Regions from separate parts of the Gordonia sp. 34D genome, predicted to be linked through region 2. Evidence: predicted binding sites of a transcription regulator. Region 2 holds the regulator's gene; each other region holds the start of a gene.
What was found. Region 2 encodes LexA, which represses DNA repair genes until DNA is damaged. Its sites were predicted from a motif close to CGAACANNTGTTCG; they were not measured.
Positions count from the first base shown of each region.

Region 1: the regulator LexA is predicted to act here: its motif matches at 2,923-2,936, upstream of AC1L34_RS09755 (HNH endonuclease signature motif containing protein).
Region 3: the regulator LexA is predicted to act here: its motif matches at 2,412-2,425, upstream of AC1L34_RS08830 (error-prone DNA polymerase).

Region 1 covers NZ_CM155293.1:2,094,888-2,100,343, forward strand. Annotated here, with positions in the region: gene efeB (iron uptake transporter deferrochelatase/peroxidase subunit) at 1-262, shown strand, start outside; gene AC1L34_RS09745 (Dabb family protein) at 281-610, opposite strand; gene AC1L34_RS09750 (TIGR02611 family protein) at 714-1,133, shown strand; gene AC1L34_RS09755 (HNH endonuclease signature motif containing protein) at 1,278-2,897, opposite strand; gene AC1L34_RS09760 (hypothetical protein) at 3,071-4,342, shown strand; gene AC1L34_RS09765 (hypothetical protein) at 4,375-4,974, shown strand; gene AC1L34_RS09770 (hypothetical protein) at 5,023-5,229, opposite strand; gene AC1L34_RS09775 ((deoxy)nucleoside triphosphate pyrophosphohydrolase) at 5,342-5,456, shown strand, end outside.
Region 2 covers NZ_CM155293.1:1,308,944-1,314,399, reverse strand. Annotated here, with positions in the region: gene AC1L34_RS06070 (phosphoenolpyruvate--protein phosphotransferase) at 1-1,319, shown strand, start outside; gene lexA (transcriptional repressor LexA) at 1,351-2,034, opposite strand; gene AC1L34_RS06060 (LysM peptidoglycan-binding domain-containing protein) at 2,502-2,861, shown strand; gene nrdR (transcriptional regulator NrdR) at 2,933-3,388, shown strand; gene hrpA (ATP-dependent RNA helicase HrpA) at 3,414-5,456, opposite strand, start outside.
Region 3 covers NZ_CM155293.1:1,913,385-1,918,840, forward strand. Annotated here, with positions in the region: gene AC1L34_RS08830 (error-prone DNA polymerase) at 1-2,400, opposite strand, end outside; gene AC1L34_RS08835 (SDR family oxidoreductase) at 2,538-4,466, shown strand; gene AC1L34_RS08840 (alanine racemase) at 4,501-5,456, shown strand, end outside.

The DNA.
Region 1 (5,456 bases), 790 kb from region 2:
CGACGCCAACAACGGCGCGCAGATCTTGCGGCGTGGCTACAACTTCACCGATGGCTCAGACGGCTTCGGGCATCTCGACGCCGGCTTGTTCTTCATCGCCTTCAATCGGGATACGTTCAAGCAGTTTGTGCCGATGCAGCATCAGTTGTCACGCAAGGACGCGATGACCGAGTACTTGATTCCGAATGGTTCCGCTGTGTTCGCCGTGCCGCCGGGCTTGAAGCCCGGCGAGTACTGGGGCCAGCACCTGTTCGAAGGTTAGTTCTGCGCGGGCTCGGTTCTAGGGTGTGACCGCGAATTGGACTGCGGTCCGCTCTTTGACGTTGGGTGCGATGATTTCGTCGATCACTTTGCGGTGCGCGGGCAGCACCGAGTAGGCGCGCCAATGCTCTTCGGTTTCGAAGACGGCGGCGATACCGTAGTCGGCGTTGCCGTTGTTGATGCCAAGGTCGTCGCCGTGTCGGTACGAGATAAGTCCGTCGAGTTGAGGGATGAGTGCGTCGAGAGCGGGTGACAGTCGTGCGACGACGTCGTCGCGCACGCCGTTCTCGAACTTCAGGACCACCAGGTGGCAGATTCCGCTCTTCGTTACGTTGGGTGCGCTGGTCATGGGTTGGATTCTCCAATTGTCGTGCGATTAGTTGTGCGATTGATCGAGATGGACACAACATTATGTGGCCGGGCCGAGTCGGTGTTGCGGTGATAGCGTCCCGATGGTGTCCGTAGTAGTCGATCACTTTAAGTCGCTTGGTGCGAAGTACCACCACATCCGCCACAATCACCGGTATGGCGGGGCACTGCGTTACGTGACAATTGTGGTCGGAGCATTGGTCACTGCAGTTGGCGTGCTGACGATTCCGTACCCGGGCCCCGGTTGGGCCACAGTCTTTCTCGGCCTGCTTATCCTGTCTCAGGAGTTGGAGTGGGCCGCGCGGTTACGCAAGAAGATCATGGGACTCCTCAACCGTTTCTATTCGAACTACATCGATGGCAACCGCCTGATGCAGGCGGTCTTGGCGATCGGCACGTGCGCAATTGTGTTCTTGACGTTGTGGTTAACGGGCGGCCTCGCCCTGTTCGGCGGCTGGTTCGGGCTCGACTGGGCGTGGCTACGCTCCCCACTCGCCGGTTAAGTTCACGAGCCTCGCTCCCGCTTCCTTTTCCGCTCTCCGAGTTGGGCCCGCGGAGCGTAGCGATGCGCACCCCTTATCGAGGAGCCCGCAACAATCACCGAGATTCGGGCTAACCACGGCGTGTCGCCTGTTCGGCGTGTCCGATCAGAACGGCGGCACCCCTTCCTCGGCCAACGCCCGAGCTTCCTCTTCCTCGCGGATTCGGCGGTTCGCTGCCCGGCGGGCCATGCGGTAGGCGTGCTTGGCCTCGGTGCGGGACTGCGCGCGCCGAGGGCCGTTCTCGGCGTGTCGGGATTCCGGGCGCGGCGCCCCAACGACGCCGGCCCCAACCGGGGCGTGCTGGCAAGGAATCAACCCGACCTCGGGCAGCAGCCACGTGTTGAGTGCTTGCTGACGCACAGTGAATCCTTCCGGGGTCGTCACTTCGGTCCAGATGACGCCGTTGGCGTCGACGATCTGGTCATCGATCCAGCCTTCGGCGCAGGTCTTCAACCCGTGATGAAAACGGCACTTGGGGTTGAGGTTGCACAAGCACGTCGGGCCGCCAGCGGCCGGATCGTCGTGGTTGTATTCGCACACATGGTCCAGATCGGTAGCAAAAGCCGGTTCGGTGCAGCCGGGCCAGGTGCAGATCCCAAACAGGGCACGCAGAACCGTGTCGAGCGTGGCCGTGGGGCGGTACTGGTTGCCCGGCTGGGCCTGGTGATCGAGCAGATCGCCCAAATCCAGATCACGGGCGACGGTGTCGGGGCGGTCGGCGATTTCGCGAACGTGCTCGGCCGAGATCGGGCCGAATCCGTCGAGGACGGCCGGGGTGTCGGCGGTGCCGTCGAGGGTTTCTTCCCGCACCACCACGTGCAGCACCACCCGAGCACACCGGGCATCGATCTGCTCTTGGGAAAGTTCGGCGATGCAATCATCACTGCCGCACTGGCAGGTGAACGCGGTGCCGTTCAACCGCGCCATTGCCGCATCGGAGCGACGAACCTGCTTGGTGCGAGGATCTTTCGGGCACACCCCAGCAATCACTGCATCCAGGGTTTCTTTCGCCAACCGCACATCCTCGGCAGAAGCAGTGATGACCAACTCCGACATGCCTTCGGTGAGCGGGTTGACCATCACCTTCTTGTAGTCGCGGATCTGCTCACGAGTGAGGGTGACCGCATCGGGATCATGCTCGGCGACCACCGCAGCGACCACGGCCTCCACCCGCGCCGCCGACAGGCCACCCAAATGCTGCAACCGGTAGGCGATCTCGGCATCAATCAGCGCAAGCAGAGCAAGATCGTCGACCAGCGAGGTCTGCTCCACAGCACGAGCGAACCACGCATCCGGGATCAGCCCATCGCGCAGCAAACCACCCACGGCCGGAATCCGCTCAGCACACGCCACTGCGCGCTCCACAAACCGCTCAGCGGTGCACTGGCGCACCCCGGCAGCCACCGCGTACGAGGCCGCGACCTTGCACAGCGGATCGTAAACCCGACCAAACACATCCGAAGCCGGATCCGCCTCGGCCACGGCACACTGCTCTTGCAGCAGCGAGTAGATCTCGGCGTAGCGATGCCACATCACCACCCCGGCAAAAGAATCCACCCGCGCAGCAAAAGCCAACCGATCCGCACGGCTATCGCGCACCACACCCGAGGCGGCCGCCGAACCCCCACCGTCGGCCGGGGCCGGGCGAGAAATGCGGATAACGATCTCATCGTCGGCGACCTTCACCGTGGACGCGGGTGGGCGGGTAGTGGTTTGAGTGGTCATCGGCTTCCCCTTCGAATCATCAGCTCGAACTTACGTTCGATGTTAATCCGAGGGTCTGACAATTTTTGAAGGCCAACCCTGACTGGTCCACCAAGATCCCGGCCGACAAACATTTCGGAAGCCGAGTTTTCGCATCCCCGATACTGAGACACCGCTGGTGACACCATCAATAGGTGGATACTTCGACGTCCGACACCCCTCGGCCCACCTCGTACGTTCGCATGGCCGTCAGCTTCTTGCTGATCACCATCGCGCTGCTTCTCGCCCCCATTGCCGCGATCGGAACTTGGGCTCGGGTTGAGTTGGTCGACGGCGATAGTTTTGTCTCGACCTTTGCTCCCTTGGCCGAGGATCCGGCCGTCCAGGATTTCGTCGCGGGACAGATCACTGACGAGATTGACAAGCAGGTTAATTTCGACCAAGCCGTCGGCCAACTCTTCGATGAGCTCGCTGCGGCGAATCTCCCTCCGCGACCAACGGCAGCCATCGCAGCCCTCCGCGGTCCTGCGGTGGCGGGTATCCAGTCAATCGTGGCATCGACTGTTCAACGTCTGGTGGCGTCGGATCAGTTTGCGCAGTTGTGGGAGTCGAGTCTGCGGCTCAGCCATCAGCAGGCGATAGCTGTCCTCAAGGATCAACCCGGAACCGTGTTGGACCTGTCGAAGGACGGCACCTTGAGCGTCCAACTCGAGCCCCTCTTCGATGCCGTGAAGACGCGGTTGGTGCAGCGCGGATTGACGTTTGCCGACCGGATCGAGCCGAAGAATCGGACGATCACCATCGCGCATGCTGATTCGCTCGCACTAGCTCGCGCGACGTATCAGGTGGCGGTGATCGCTGGGTTCTGGCTGCCGTGGGTAGCTCTGGCGCTATTGGTTGCTGGGATTTTGGTGGCGAACCGCCGACGTCGAGCCTTGCTGTTCGCGTCGATCGGGGTGGTCATTGTGTTTGTGTTGTTGTCGTTGGGAATTTGGGTTGGCGGCAACATTTTCACGTACTCCGTGAGCCCGGATCCCATGCCGAGCTCCGTTGCCGACGCCGTGTTTGGCGAGGTCACCGCTGCTATGACGTCCACGATCCGAGCCATCGCCGTTCTCGGTCTCCTGATTGCCGTAGTGGTGTGGTTCGGCGGACCCGCCCGGCCGGCGGTGGCTGTTCGGTCGGTAGCGAATTCCGGATTCAGTTCGTTGCGGTCGGCACTCGACCGGAACGGCGGCGACACTGGTCGGTTCGGCGCATTCGTCGACCATTACCGCGCGGTGATCTGGTGGATCGCCGCGATTCTGGGGACCTTCGCGCTGATGGCGTCGAGGCCAGTCACGTTCAGCGCGATCGGCTGGCTCATTGTCGGACTGGTTGTTCTAGGGATCGCAGTTGAGTTGCTTCGACGGCCAGCCGCAGACCCTCCCGCTACCGAGGCATCGGCTACTCCACTATCCGAATGATCGCGTCATAGTGCCGGGCGTAGTCTTTTCGTGTGACGTACCCGCAGCAACCAGGTTCCCACCCATCTGGGCCACACCAGCCTCAGCAGCAGTGGGCAACCCCGCCCCCGCAGGCGCCGCAGTATCAGCAGGGCCCGCAGTATCAGCAGGCGCCGCATGCACCGGCTCAATGGCAGCAGCCGCAGGTGCCACAGCAGTTCCCTGGGCAGCAGCCTCACTACGGCCAGCCGGTACCGGGTCAGCAGTACCAGCCGCACCCTCCGGCGCAGCAGAGGCAGCAGCAACCCGCGCACTTTCAGCAGCCGGGGCCTCCGCAGCCAGGCCAGTACGCGCCGTCACCACTTGGCACTGGCGCGTTCCTGAGCATCCATACGGGGTTCTTCCCTCTGGCCTGGATCCTCTTCTTGACCGGGCCGCTGATCGTGATCGACGGCATCGAGGTTGGACGAAACTGGGGCGACCAAGTCATCGAACTCGGTCCCGGCGTGCACACGATCCACATCCACACCCGATACCTCTGGGCGATCGGCAACGCTGACCAGCAATTCCAGATTGCGCCCGGCCAGCGTCTGAGTGCTTCGTACAACACACCGTTCTGGGCATTCTCCAAGGGAACCATTCAATTTTACTGAGCGCTTGAGGGTGTCCCGTCAGGTTGAATCGTCGGGACGCGTGGACCTTTACTGTTCAAAATCCGCATCCACATCGACGTCGTTTCGCGCTCGCGAGATACTGACATGCCGCTCGCCGATGCCGGTCTCGACGGCGACGTTCTCGGCGAAATCTCCAAGCTCGACGGACATAGCGTCCGAATCAAACTCGTCAGACACTGCGATGTAGGCAACCCGCTCAACAGTCTCGGCGATCAGGACGCGATAGACCGGCAATCCGCCCTCCTTCTCCTCTTCACACTCGAGGAAAGCATAGGATGCTGACAATCCCCGTCTAGGTTTCGCCCTCCTCGGCATCGACGGTCTCTAATGGGTAGAGTTCGATTCGATGGAAGACACACGCAATACTTCAGCTACGAAGCGCCGAATCCATGTTGTTGGAGCGGTCCTCGTGCGAGACGGCAAGATCCTGGCCGCCCGCCGGAGCAACTTGATGTCACTAC
Region 2 (5,456 bases):
CCAACCTGGGCGGCTTGATGGCCGAACGGGTCACGGACCTCAAAGATGTTCGTGACCGGGTGGTCGCAGAACTCCTCGGTGTCGCCGAACCCGGTATCCCCGTTCCCGACGAGCCATCAATCTTGCTCGCCGACGACCTTGCCCCCGCGGATACTGCCGAGCTAGACCCAACCAAAGTAATTGGTTTGGCCATGCGGTTGGGCGGGCCCAGTAGCCACACCTCCATCATTGCGCGACAGTTGGGCATCCCCTGCGTTGTCGCGGCTGGCGCCCTTGGCGACATCGATTCCGGTGCGATGGGATACGTCGATGGTGACTTGGGAACCGTCGGCAGTTCACCCGATCCAGAACTCATCTCGGTGGCAGTCGCGCAGGCGCATGCGCGTGCGAAAGAGATCGCTGGCTGGCGTGGCCCCGGTCGGACCTCCGATGGTCACCCGGTTGCGATACTCGCCAATGTGGCCGACGGATCCTCGGCCAGAGAAGGTGCTCGGGCACCAGTCGAGGGGGTGGGGCTATTTCGTACTGAGTTGGCTTTTCTCGAACGAGCTGATGAGCCATCGGTTGCCGAGCAGGTGGCGCTCTACCGGGAAGTCATCGATGCTTTCCCCGGTCGCAAAGTAGTCATCCGGACGTTGGATGCTGGTTCGGATAAGCCGCTGAAGTTCGTGAACAACACCGAAGAACCCAATCCCGCCATGGGGGTTCGGGGAAACCGCATCGTGAAGAGCTATCCAGAAATCCGCGACAACCAGTTACGGGCGCTGGGGGAGGCTGCCAAGGGGGACGGCCGTAGCGCTCCGTGGGTCATGGCACCGATGATTGCCACCGTTGACGAAGCGCGCGAGTTCGCCGGTGCCGTTCGGCTGCAGGGGCTGATTCCCGGCGTCATGGTGGAGGTTCCATCGGCGGCGCTGCTGGCCGATGGGATCCTCGCGGAAGTTGACTTCGTTTCCATCGGAACCAATGACCTCGCGCAATACACGATGGCCGCTGACCGGATGTCGCCGGAACTGGCGGAGCTCACAGACCCGTGGCAGCCAGCCGTTCTGGCGCTCATTGCGAAAGTCGGCGAGGCGGGCCAGCGCGCGAACAAGCCGGTCGGGGTGTGCGGTGAGGCGGCTGCTGATCCGCTGCTGGCCTGCGTCCTGGTTGGCCTCGGAGTGACTTCACTGTCGACGGCTCCGGCGGCTGCCGCGGCGGTCGGCCTGCAACTCGGAGAGGTCAGTCTCCAACAGTGCCGAAACGCGGCGGCGGCGGCTCTCAATGCAGTCAGCCCAGCTCAGGCACGCGACGACGCGCGAACCAAACTGGGCTGACCGGGGTGAATCGCTCCGGATGGAGCACTCGCTAAATGCGGCGCATCACGGTGACGACCTTGCCGAGGACTGCGGCGTCGTCGCCGGGGATGGGCTCGAAGTGCTCGTTGTGCGGCATCAGCCAGACATGACCGTCGACGCGTTTAAACGTCTTGACGGTGGCTTCGCCGTCGATCATGGCGGCGACAATGTCGCCGTTCTCGGCGACATTCTGCTGACGAACCACAACCCAGTCTCCGTCGCAGATAGCGGCGTCGATCATTGACTCGCCAACTACGCGAAGCATGAACAGTGAACCGTCACCGACGAGTTCGCGGGGCATCGGGAAAACATCTTCGACAGCCTGCTCGGCAAGAATCGGGCCGCCCGCGGCAATCCGGCCGAGAACGGGTACGAACGTCGGCTTCGGCAGAGAATCGTCCTCGCCGCCGCTACTGCCGCCATCCGGCGGGGTGCGCCCGCTATCGCGGACATTGACTGCGCGCGGACGGTGAGGGTCGCGCTTGAGTAGGCCGCGGCGCTCGAGGGTGCGCAGTTGGTGCGCCACCGACGAGGTCGAGGTGAGACCCACCTCCTCGCCGATTTCACGGATGCTTGGCGGGTAGCCGCGTTCGCGTACCGACTTGCGGATGACTTCCAGAACATCGCGCTGTCGCTGGGTGAGGGAAGCTTCCAGTGTCTCGGTCGAGAGCAGTGGATCTGGCGTGTCGGTCACCGTCGGGCCTTTCGTCAGCTGTGTTCGATTGATAGCTCCACGCTAGTTGAGTAGGTCACAAAACTCAAACAATTGTTCGATGCGTGTCGAACTTTGTCAGAGGCATGGTGTTAACTATCGAACAAGAGTTCTTCGAACACCCGATCGATAGGAGATCACCGATGAGCGCCAATGTTCTCAAGGCTCCCGTGGAGCGCCTCGAGCGTAGTGGCCACACTCGTGTGGGCTCGGCCGGTAGTAGCCGTCGCGCCGGCCTCGAAGTAGTTATGACCTGCGATCTTCCTGTCGTGGCGCGCGATTCTTCGGGTCGGGTACAGGCGCAGCGAGGTGACGTTCTTTGCTTTCCGAGCGGTCGCCCGCAGCGTCGCCAAGTGCGAGCTATCGCAGACTTAACTCGAACGGACGAGCGATCCAAGAGCGCAGCGCCTGTCAGTCATTCGAATGAATGGCGGCGCGAGCGCTCGCCGATGTTCGAATCGTCCTCGAACGTGCGAGGCGTTACCCAACGTTCGAATTACCGCAGTAATCAAGCTGCCGTCTATCGTCGTCGTCGCGTGGTCGGGGCACTCCTGGTTGGCGGAGCGCTCGCAGCCATGGTGTGGATGTTCGCGATCGTCGGAGCCAATCTCGAATCAACACCACCGGCAGCCCCGCAGGCGACCGAAGTTGTGTATGTGCGGGCAGGCGAGTCACTCACCAGCCTGGCCCAGCGCATCGCGCCCGATTTGCCGACCGCCGGAGTGATCGCGCAGCTCCGTGAGATCAATGGCTTAGAAACCTCGGGTCTGGCGGTCGGCCAGGCATTGCGGGTCCCGGCCTACAAGTAGGGAAGCCCCCAGGTTCGTGCTGGAACGCACTGCGAAACAAGGCAGATTGGGCCGCCGGGTATTCTCGTGACATGCGATGCCCGTTCTGCAAGAACGATGACACCCGAGTAGTCGATTCCCGAGTCGCCGATGATGGCCAGGCCATCCGGCGTCGTCGGGCATGCAGTGCGTGCGGGCGCCGGTTCACCACCGTGGAGTCGGCAGTTCTGTCCGTTGTTAAGCGCAATGGTATTTCCGAACCATTTAGCCGGGAGAAGGTCATGAAAGGCGTGCGCCGGGCATGCCAGGGGCGCGACATCGATGCCGATGCGCTCGCGAAACTGGCAGTGCAGGTGGAGGACACGGTTCGGTCCTCCGGATCCGCCGAAATCCCCAGCAACGAAGTTGGTCTCGCCATCCTCGGGCCACTGCGCGATCTCGATGAAGTTGGCTACCTGCGCTTCGCGTCTGTCTACAAGTCCTTCGAATCAGCCGACGACTTCCAACACGAAATCGACGACCTCCGCCGCGACCGCAGCAAAAACTGAAGTCCAGCGAACTGCCGCGACTCCGCTAGAACTTGTCGATTGCCTTCAGGATTCGCTGTTCGGAAACACTTCCCGCAGTGCCGAGCTGCTGGGCAAACAAGCTCACACGCAACTCTTCGAGTCGCCACTGGACCATTTCCCCAAGGTCGTCGTGTCGACTCTCAGGGAGCTGAGCAATCCGTCGATTCCACGCCGCAATGATGCGATCGATCGAAGCCAAGGCATCGTTGTCGCGGCTACCCGTGGTTTGGAGATTCTCAAGTCGCAGCCGAGCGGCCGTGAGATAGCGCGGAATTGAGCGCAAGTGCACCAGCGCCGTGAGTCCAACAAAGCCGTCGAATATCAAATTCGACACCTGATCGGCGACGTCATCGGCAGCCAGGGTTCCCGCGCGCGCGTCAATTGCCCGCCGAACTGGCCCGTACTCGGCCAAAGCGGCGACCGCCGCGTCGAAGTATTCGGGTGCCCGCGAACGGACCACCGGTGCGATGCGCGCCGACAGGTCGGCGAAGTCGCTGGCGTTGCGAATCTCGGTGATCGATTTTTCGGCAGCCACGGCGTCGATTATCGCCCGGTTGGTGCAGTCGGCAAGCAGCGCATCGACGTCGGAGTATGGGCTTTGGCTCAGTGAAAGCTTCGCCATCGGGGGCAGCCCGGTAGCGAGTCGGCGACTCGGCGGGGCGATCGCAACGCGAAGCAACTCAATAATGCCGGCGCGGATCCCGGCATCTCGCTCGGCGGGCGAGGCGGCGATCGTCCGCCTGACGCCCTTCCCGGGAACCGCTGCCAAGCTCGGATACCGGGTAATAGTTTGCCCGGCGACAATGGCGGTCTCGGAATCTTCGAGGGTCCCGATGCCATCCGGTGCCCACGTCGTCGCCACCGGTGCACTCGGAGTTTTCGGTCGGCCAGCGAGGTCATCGCGTAGCGCCGACAGTCGATCGCCACGGGCCACGATGGCACCTTCGGCATCGGTCACGGCAAAGTGCATCCGCAAGTGCGGATCCAGATTCGAGGGCCGGAAATCTCGCGGAGTCAACGTCACACCGGTGATCGTGGACAACTCGCGAGCCAAGCCGGTCAGCAGCGGCTCACTTCGCGTCGACAGCTTGGCCAGCGCCAGATCGGCATACCGCGAGGCGGGCGACATCGACTTCCGTAGACCCTTCGGCAGGGACTTGATCAGTGCCGTCACCAACTCGCTGCGCATCCCCGGGACAAGCCAGTCGAAGCCACTGTCGCGCACGTGCGCCAGCAGAGCCTGCGGAATGACGGTAGTGACCCCATCGTCCGGGGCACCCGGCGCAAAGTTGTACCGCAATTCCAGCCGGGCTTCGCCTTGCTGCCACGCGGCCGGGAAATCGGCTGCTTTGGGGATCTCGTCGGATGCAAAATCCTCAAGCCTGAGGTTCAGCAGGGTGGGGTCTGCCCGTCCAGCCTTCTTCCACCACGAATCGAAGTGCCGGGTGGAGACCACATTCGATGGAATCTTGGCGGCATAAAAATCGAAGAGATCTTCGTCGGAGATGCGGAGGTTTCGACGTCGAACGCGGTGCTCGGACTCCTCGGCGTCGCGCATGAGATTGGCATTGTGGGCGGCAAAGGCGTGGCGATTCTTCCACCGGGCAGCAACCAAGGCCTCCTGGATGAAGATCTCGCGCGAGGTTTGCGGATCGATGGGCCCGTAGTTGACGCGGCGCTGGGCCACGAGAGGAACGCCGTAAAGGCTGACTTTTTCATACGCCATCACGGCGCCGCGTCGCGTGGACCAGTGTGGCTCCGAATAGGTACGGGTCACCAGGTCGCCAGCAACTGATTCGACAACGGCGGGATCCACCGAGGCCACCGTGTGTGCAAATAGTCGGGAGGTCTCCACCAATTCGGCGGCGACGACGAAAGCGGGTGGCTTGTTTGACAGGAACGAGCCGGGGAAGATGCCAAACTTGGTGCCGCGTGTCCCCAGGTAGTCGCGGGTGTCTCCCTGGCGGGCACCGACATTCGTGAGAAGACCGGCCAGGAGGCTCCGATGAATGGCATCGGCATCAACCTCAGTGGTCGGCGTCTGCCA
Region 3 (5,456 bases), 600 kb from region 2:
CGCCGAATAGAAGACGAGGGACGCGAAACTCTGCGAATGGCTTTCAGGGAAACCAAAATTGGCGAACGCCGCCATTTTCTCGTAAATGCGGTCCGCGAGCTCGCCGGTGATGCCGTGCGTTTCGCGCATGCCGTCGTAGAACCGTTTCTTGAGGCGCTGCATCTTTTCCGGCGACCGCTTGGACCCCATCGCCCGGCGCAGTTGGTCGGCTTCTCCCGCGGTAAACCCGGCGACATCGCGCGCCACCTGCATCAGTTGCTCCTGAAACAGCGGTATGCCGAGTGTCCTGCCGAGCGCCGCATCCATGGACGGATGGTCGGATTTGGCTTCTTCCAGTCCGTTGCGACGCCGCAGGTACGGGTGCACCGATCCACCCTGAATGGGACCGGGCCGGATCAGCGCCACCTCAACGACGAGATCGTAGAAGTTTTGCGGCTTCAGTCGTGGCAACGTCGCCATCTGCGCCCGCGACTCCACCTGAAAGACACCAACCGAATCGGCCCGGCACAGCATGTCGTAGACGGCTTTCTCCGACAGATCGATCTTCGCCAGGTCGACGTCAACCCCATGGTGCTCGGATACCAGGTCGATCATGTAGTGCAGCGCCGACAGCATGCCCAGGCCAAGCAAGTCGAACTTCACCAACCCGATCACCGCGCAGTCGTCCTTGTCCCACTGCAGCACGCTGCGCCCGGGCATCCGCGCCCATTCCGTCGGGCAGACGTCAGCGATCGGCCGGTCGCAAATCACCATGCCGCCCGAGTGGATTCCCAAATGCCTTGGCAACGAGGAAATCTGGGACGCCAACTCGCGGACATCGGCGGGGGCCGACTCCGGCATCTTGCTCCATGCGTCCTGCTGCCCGCTGGCGTAGCCGAGCGCCCGCGCCATATCCCGGATCGCCGACCGCCCGCGGTAGGTGATCACATTGGCAACCTGTGCACTGTGTTTGCGCCCGTGCTTGGCATAGACGTGCTGGATGGCTTCTTCACGACGATCGGATTCGATGTCGACGTCGATGTCGGGAGGCCCGTCGCGCTCCACCGACAGGAACCGTTCAAACAGCAGGTGGTTGGCAACCGGATCGACGTTGGTGATCCCGAGGGCGAAGCAGACCGCCGAGTTGGCGGCGCTCCCCCGCCCCTGACAGAGGATCCCGTTGCGTTTACAAAAGCTGACGATGTCGTGGACGACGAGGAAGTATCCGGGAAAAGTGAGGGTCTCAATGATGGCGAGCTCATGGTCGATCTGCCGGTAGGCATCGGGCCGTTGCTCGCGGGTCCCAAACCGATCCCGGGCACCGCGCTCGGTGAGTTCGCGGAGCCAACTCGCTTCGGTGTGACCGGCCGGGACGTCGAAGGGCGGCAGGTTTGGGGCAATCAGCCCGAGCGAAAATGTGCACTCGTCGGCGATAGCGACCGCATTGTCGATGGCCTCGCGGTGGGCGGGCATCAATCGGAGCATTTCGTCACCGCTGCGCAGGTGTGCGCCGCCCACGCCGGGAAGCCAACCGTCGATGGTGGCCATGTCGGTGCGCGCCCGCACTGCCGCCATCGCCGTGGCCAGGCGACCGTTCTGTGGCGCAGCAAAGTGTGCGCCGGTAGTCGCGACGGTTGGCACCCGATGCAGCGCAGCCAGGGAGGCCAAGATCGCGGTGCGTTCGTCGTCGTCGGAGCCGGTTCCGGGGCTCAATTCGACGGCGACATTGCTCGCACCAAAGCGGTCGATAAGTTCGCCGAGCGCGGTATCGGCCGCCCTCCGACCACCGCGATCGAGGGCGCGCCGCACCGACCCCTTGCGACAGCCAGTGAGGATTTGCCAATGCCCGGTGGCCGCGTGTTCGGCGATGACGGTGAGGTCGTAGCGCAGTAGCCCCTTCTCTCCACCGCTCATATGGGCATCGGCAATCACCCGGGAGAGCCTGCGGTATCCCTCGTCCCGGCGGGCAAGTACCAGCAGGTGCTCCCCCGGCGGATCGACGGCACCGGCTCGAGCGGCGTCGCGCTGCAGCGACAGCTCGGCACCAAAAACGGTCGGCATGCCAAATTCGCGAGCGGCTTCAGCAAACCGTACGACGCCGTAAAAGCCGTCATGATCGGTCAACGCGAGCCCTCTCAATCCCAGCCGCTGACCTTCTTCGACCATCGATTCAGGCATGGAGGCACCATCGAGGAAGCTATAGGCGCTGTGCGCGTGTAGTTCCGCATACGGGACCGTCGATGAACCAAACTCGATGTCGGCGGCCTGATAGGAGTCACGTTTCCGCGACCAGGCAGGCGAGTCGTTGCCGTCACCCGTTGGTGAAAATGTGGTGCCCGGTCGGTCCGCAGGGCCAGCCGGGCGCCCCGACAGCACCCGTTCCATCTCCGACCAGGTCGGAGGACCGTTGTTCCAACCCACTCTCCAAATATAGAACATCTGTTCGATACCAATCAACCGGCAATCTGCATCGATGCCGTGCCAAATCAGCAATCGTTCCGAGCCAGCCGACCCGGCAAATCCATCATCCCCGCACCCAGTTGTGAGACCCTGGGGCCGTGACGAGTTATTTTGTGACCGGTGGCAGCGGCTTCATCGGCCACCAAGTGGTCCAAAAACTCTTGGCCAGCGACCCAGAGGCCCAGGTTTATGCCTTGGTGCGCACCGGGTCACTGCAACGTTTCTCCGAGGCAATGGACCGTGTTGACGGTAACGACCGCGTCACCACCGTCGTAGGCGAACTCACCTCCGACGGCCTGGGCATCGACGCCGCAACGAACACCGCGCTCGACGCCATCGACCATGTCATCCACCTCGCGGCCCTGTACGACGTGACCGCAACCGAAGAAGCACAACGCGCGGTTAACGTCGAGGGCACTCGCCGCGTCGTGGAGTTCGCACGGTCGCGGGGCGCGATGCTCCATCACATGTCATCGGTCGCGGTCGCCGGCGACTACGACGGCGACTTCACCGAGAACGACTTCGATTTAGGCCAGGGGTTTCCTTCCGGTTGCCATCGCACCAAGTTCGACGCCGAACGCATCGTCCGCGACACCGCAGAACTGAACTGGCGCATCTACCGGCCGTCGGCCGTCGTCGGCGATTCCAGGACCGGCCGCACTAACAAAATTGATGGTCCGTACTACTTCTTCGGACACCTCTCGGCACTCAGTGGGCTTCCGTCATTCCTGCGATTGCCGGTCCCCGACGTTGGTCACCTGAACATGGTGCCGGTTGATTTCGTGGCGGAGGCGATCGTCGCGCTGATCGGCGTGCAACCGGGGCACAGCGGACTGGTGTTTCACCTGGGCGATCCGCAACAGCGCTCCGTCAGCGACCTCTTCAACGCGATCGTCCCCGGCTTCGGCGGCCCCAGCAGTTTTACCGCATTTCCCTCTGCGCTGGTCCGACCCATCTTGTCGATGAGCGGCCTCGGCCCACTGCGCCCGTGCCGCGATCTCGTAGCACTGCAGGCCGGGCTGCCACCGGGGATTCTTGACATCGCCGCACTCCCGGTCACTTTCCGATGCGACACCACCACTGCGACCCTGGCGGGCCTCGGTATCTCAGTGCCCGACCTCGCGGCCTACGGCCCCAAGCTCGCCGAGTATTGGTACCAGCATTTGGATCCGGCACGGCACCGTCGCACAGATACCCGCGGACCCCTCGTCGGCAAACACATCCTGATCACCGGCGCATCCTCTGGCATCGGCCGAGCGACGGCCCGCATGTGCGTGCGCCGCGGTGCCACCGTGTTTCTGGTGGCACGCAATGCCGAACAGTTGGTGGAGACCGCCGCCGAACTCGACGCCGAAGTTCCCGTCCCCGGCCTTCCCATTGGCCGCGCCCACGCCTACCCGGCCGATATCAGTGACGAATCCGCAGTCGCGACACTCGTCAAATCTGTTCTGGCCGAACATGATCACATCGACGTGCTGGTCAATAATGCGGGCCGCTCCATCCGCCGTTCCACCGCCAATGCGGTCGACCGTTCGCATGACTACCACCGCATGATGGCCGTCAACTACTTCGGTGCCGTCTATCTGACCCTGGCGCTGCTGCCACATATGACGGGCAGGCAATCGGGCCACGTGGTGAATGTGTCGTCGATTGAAGTGCAGAGTCGCGCACCCCGATTCGGCGCGTACGCGGCGTCGAAGGCCGCATTGGAGGCGTTCAGCGATGCGACCGGCGCCGAAACGCTCTCCGATCACGTCACCTTCAGCAATGTCCGAATCCCGTTGACTCGCACCAGGATGATCGTTCCGACCAACGCCTACGATGCGGTCCGCGGCATCTGGAGCGTCGACAAGGCCGCACATCGGGTGCTGCGCGCGATCGTCGTTCGCCCCAAGCGGGTCAATACGATGCTCGGTGACCTCATTAGCTTCGGTCATCACGCCGCACCGCGCCTCACCAACCGCCTGCTGCATCAGGAGTTTCTGATCAACGACGAGTCTGACGCCGCGCTCGGCCGCATTAGCTGAGCAGGGATCACCCTGTTCGTGCAACGATCGGGGTATGTCAGCCCCGTCTGCCCGATCACTCACCTCCGTCGACACGCCGTATCTTGTTGTCGACGTTGAACGTTTGGACCGCAACCTGAATTCGATGGCAGCGTGGGCGTCCGAACACGGTGTGGCGTTGCGTCCACACGCCAAAACTCATAAGTGCGCGCAGATCTCGACCCGCCAACTCGGTGCGGGAGCGGTTGGATTGACTGTCGCCACGATTGGCGAAGCGGAAGTTTTCGCCAACATCGGCGTCGACGATCTGTTCATCGCGTACCCGCTGTGGCTTTCCGGGAGCAAAGTTGAGCGGTTGCGAGCACTTTGCGTGCGGGCCACGATAAGCGTTGGGGTCGACTCGGCGGTCGGCGCTCGCCGACTGGCCGAAGCGTTGGCGGGTGTTCCGGTGACAGTACTGGTAGAGGCGGATTCCGGCATGCACCGCACGGGAGTCTCGCCCGCGGAGGTCGTCGCCGTGGCAACTGCGGCGCGCGATGGCGGACTCGACGTGGCAGGCGTGTTCACTTTCCCAGGGCACGGCTATGGCCCGGGAACGGCTCGGTCCGAAGCCGCCTCGCAGGAAGCCCAATCGCTCGCGGAAGCTGCGGAACTGTTGCGGTCACATGACTTTGAGATTCGCGTGGTAAGTGGAGGGTCCACTCCGACAATCCATTTTGCCGATGCTGGCGTCGTCACGGAGCTGCGGCCCGGCGTGTACCCGTTTTATGACGCTCAACAACTCGAACTCGAAAGCTGCACCATTGACGACGTCGCACTGACTGCAGTCGCGACCGTCGTCAGCAAGGCGACAACTCCGGGCGGTAAGGGTGAGCGCATTGTGCTCGACGCCGGTAGCAAGATCCTGGGTGCCGATCGGCCAACTTGGACAACGGGTTTCGGTCGACTCGCCGACTTTCTAGCCGCCCGAATCGTGTCCTTGTCCGAGCATCACGCGGTTGTTGACTTCCC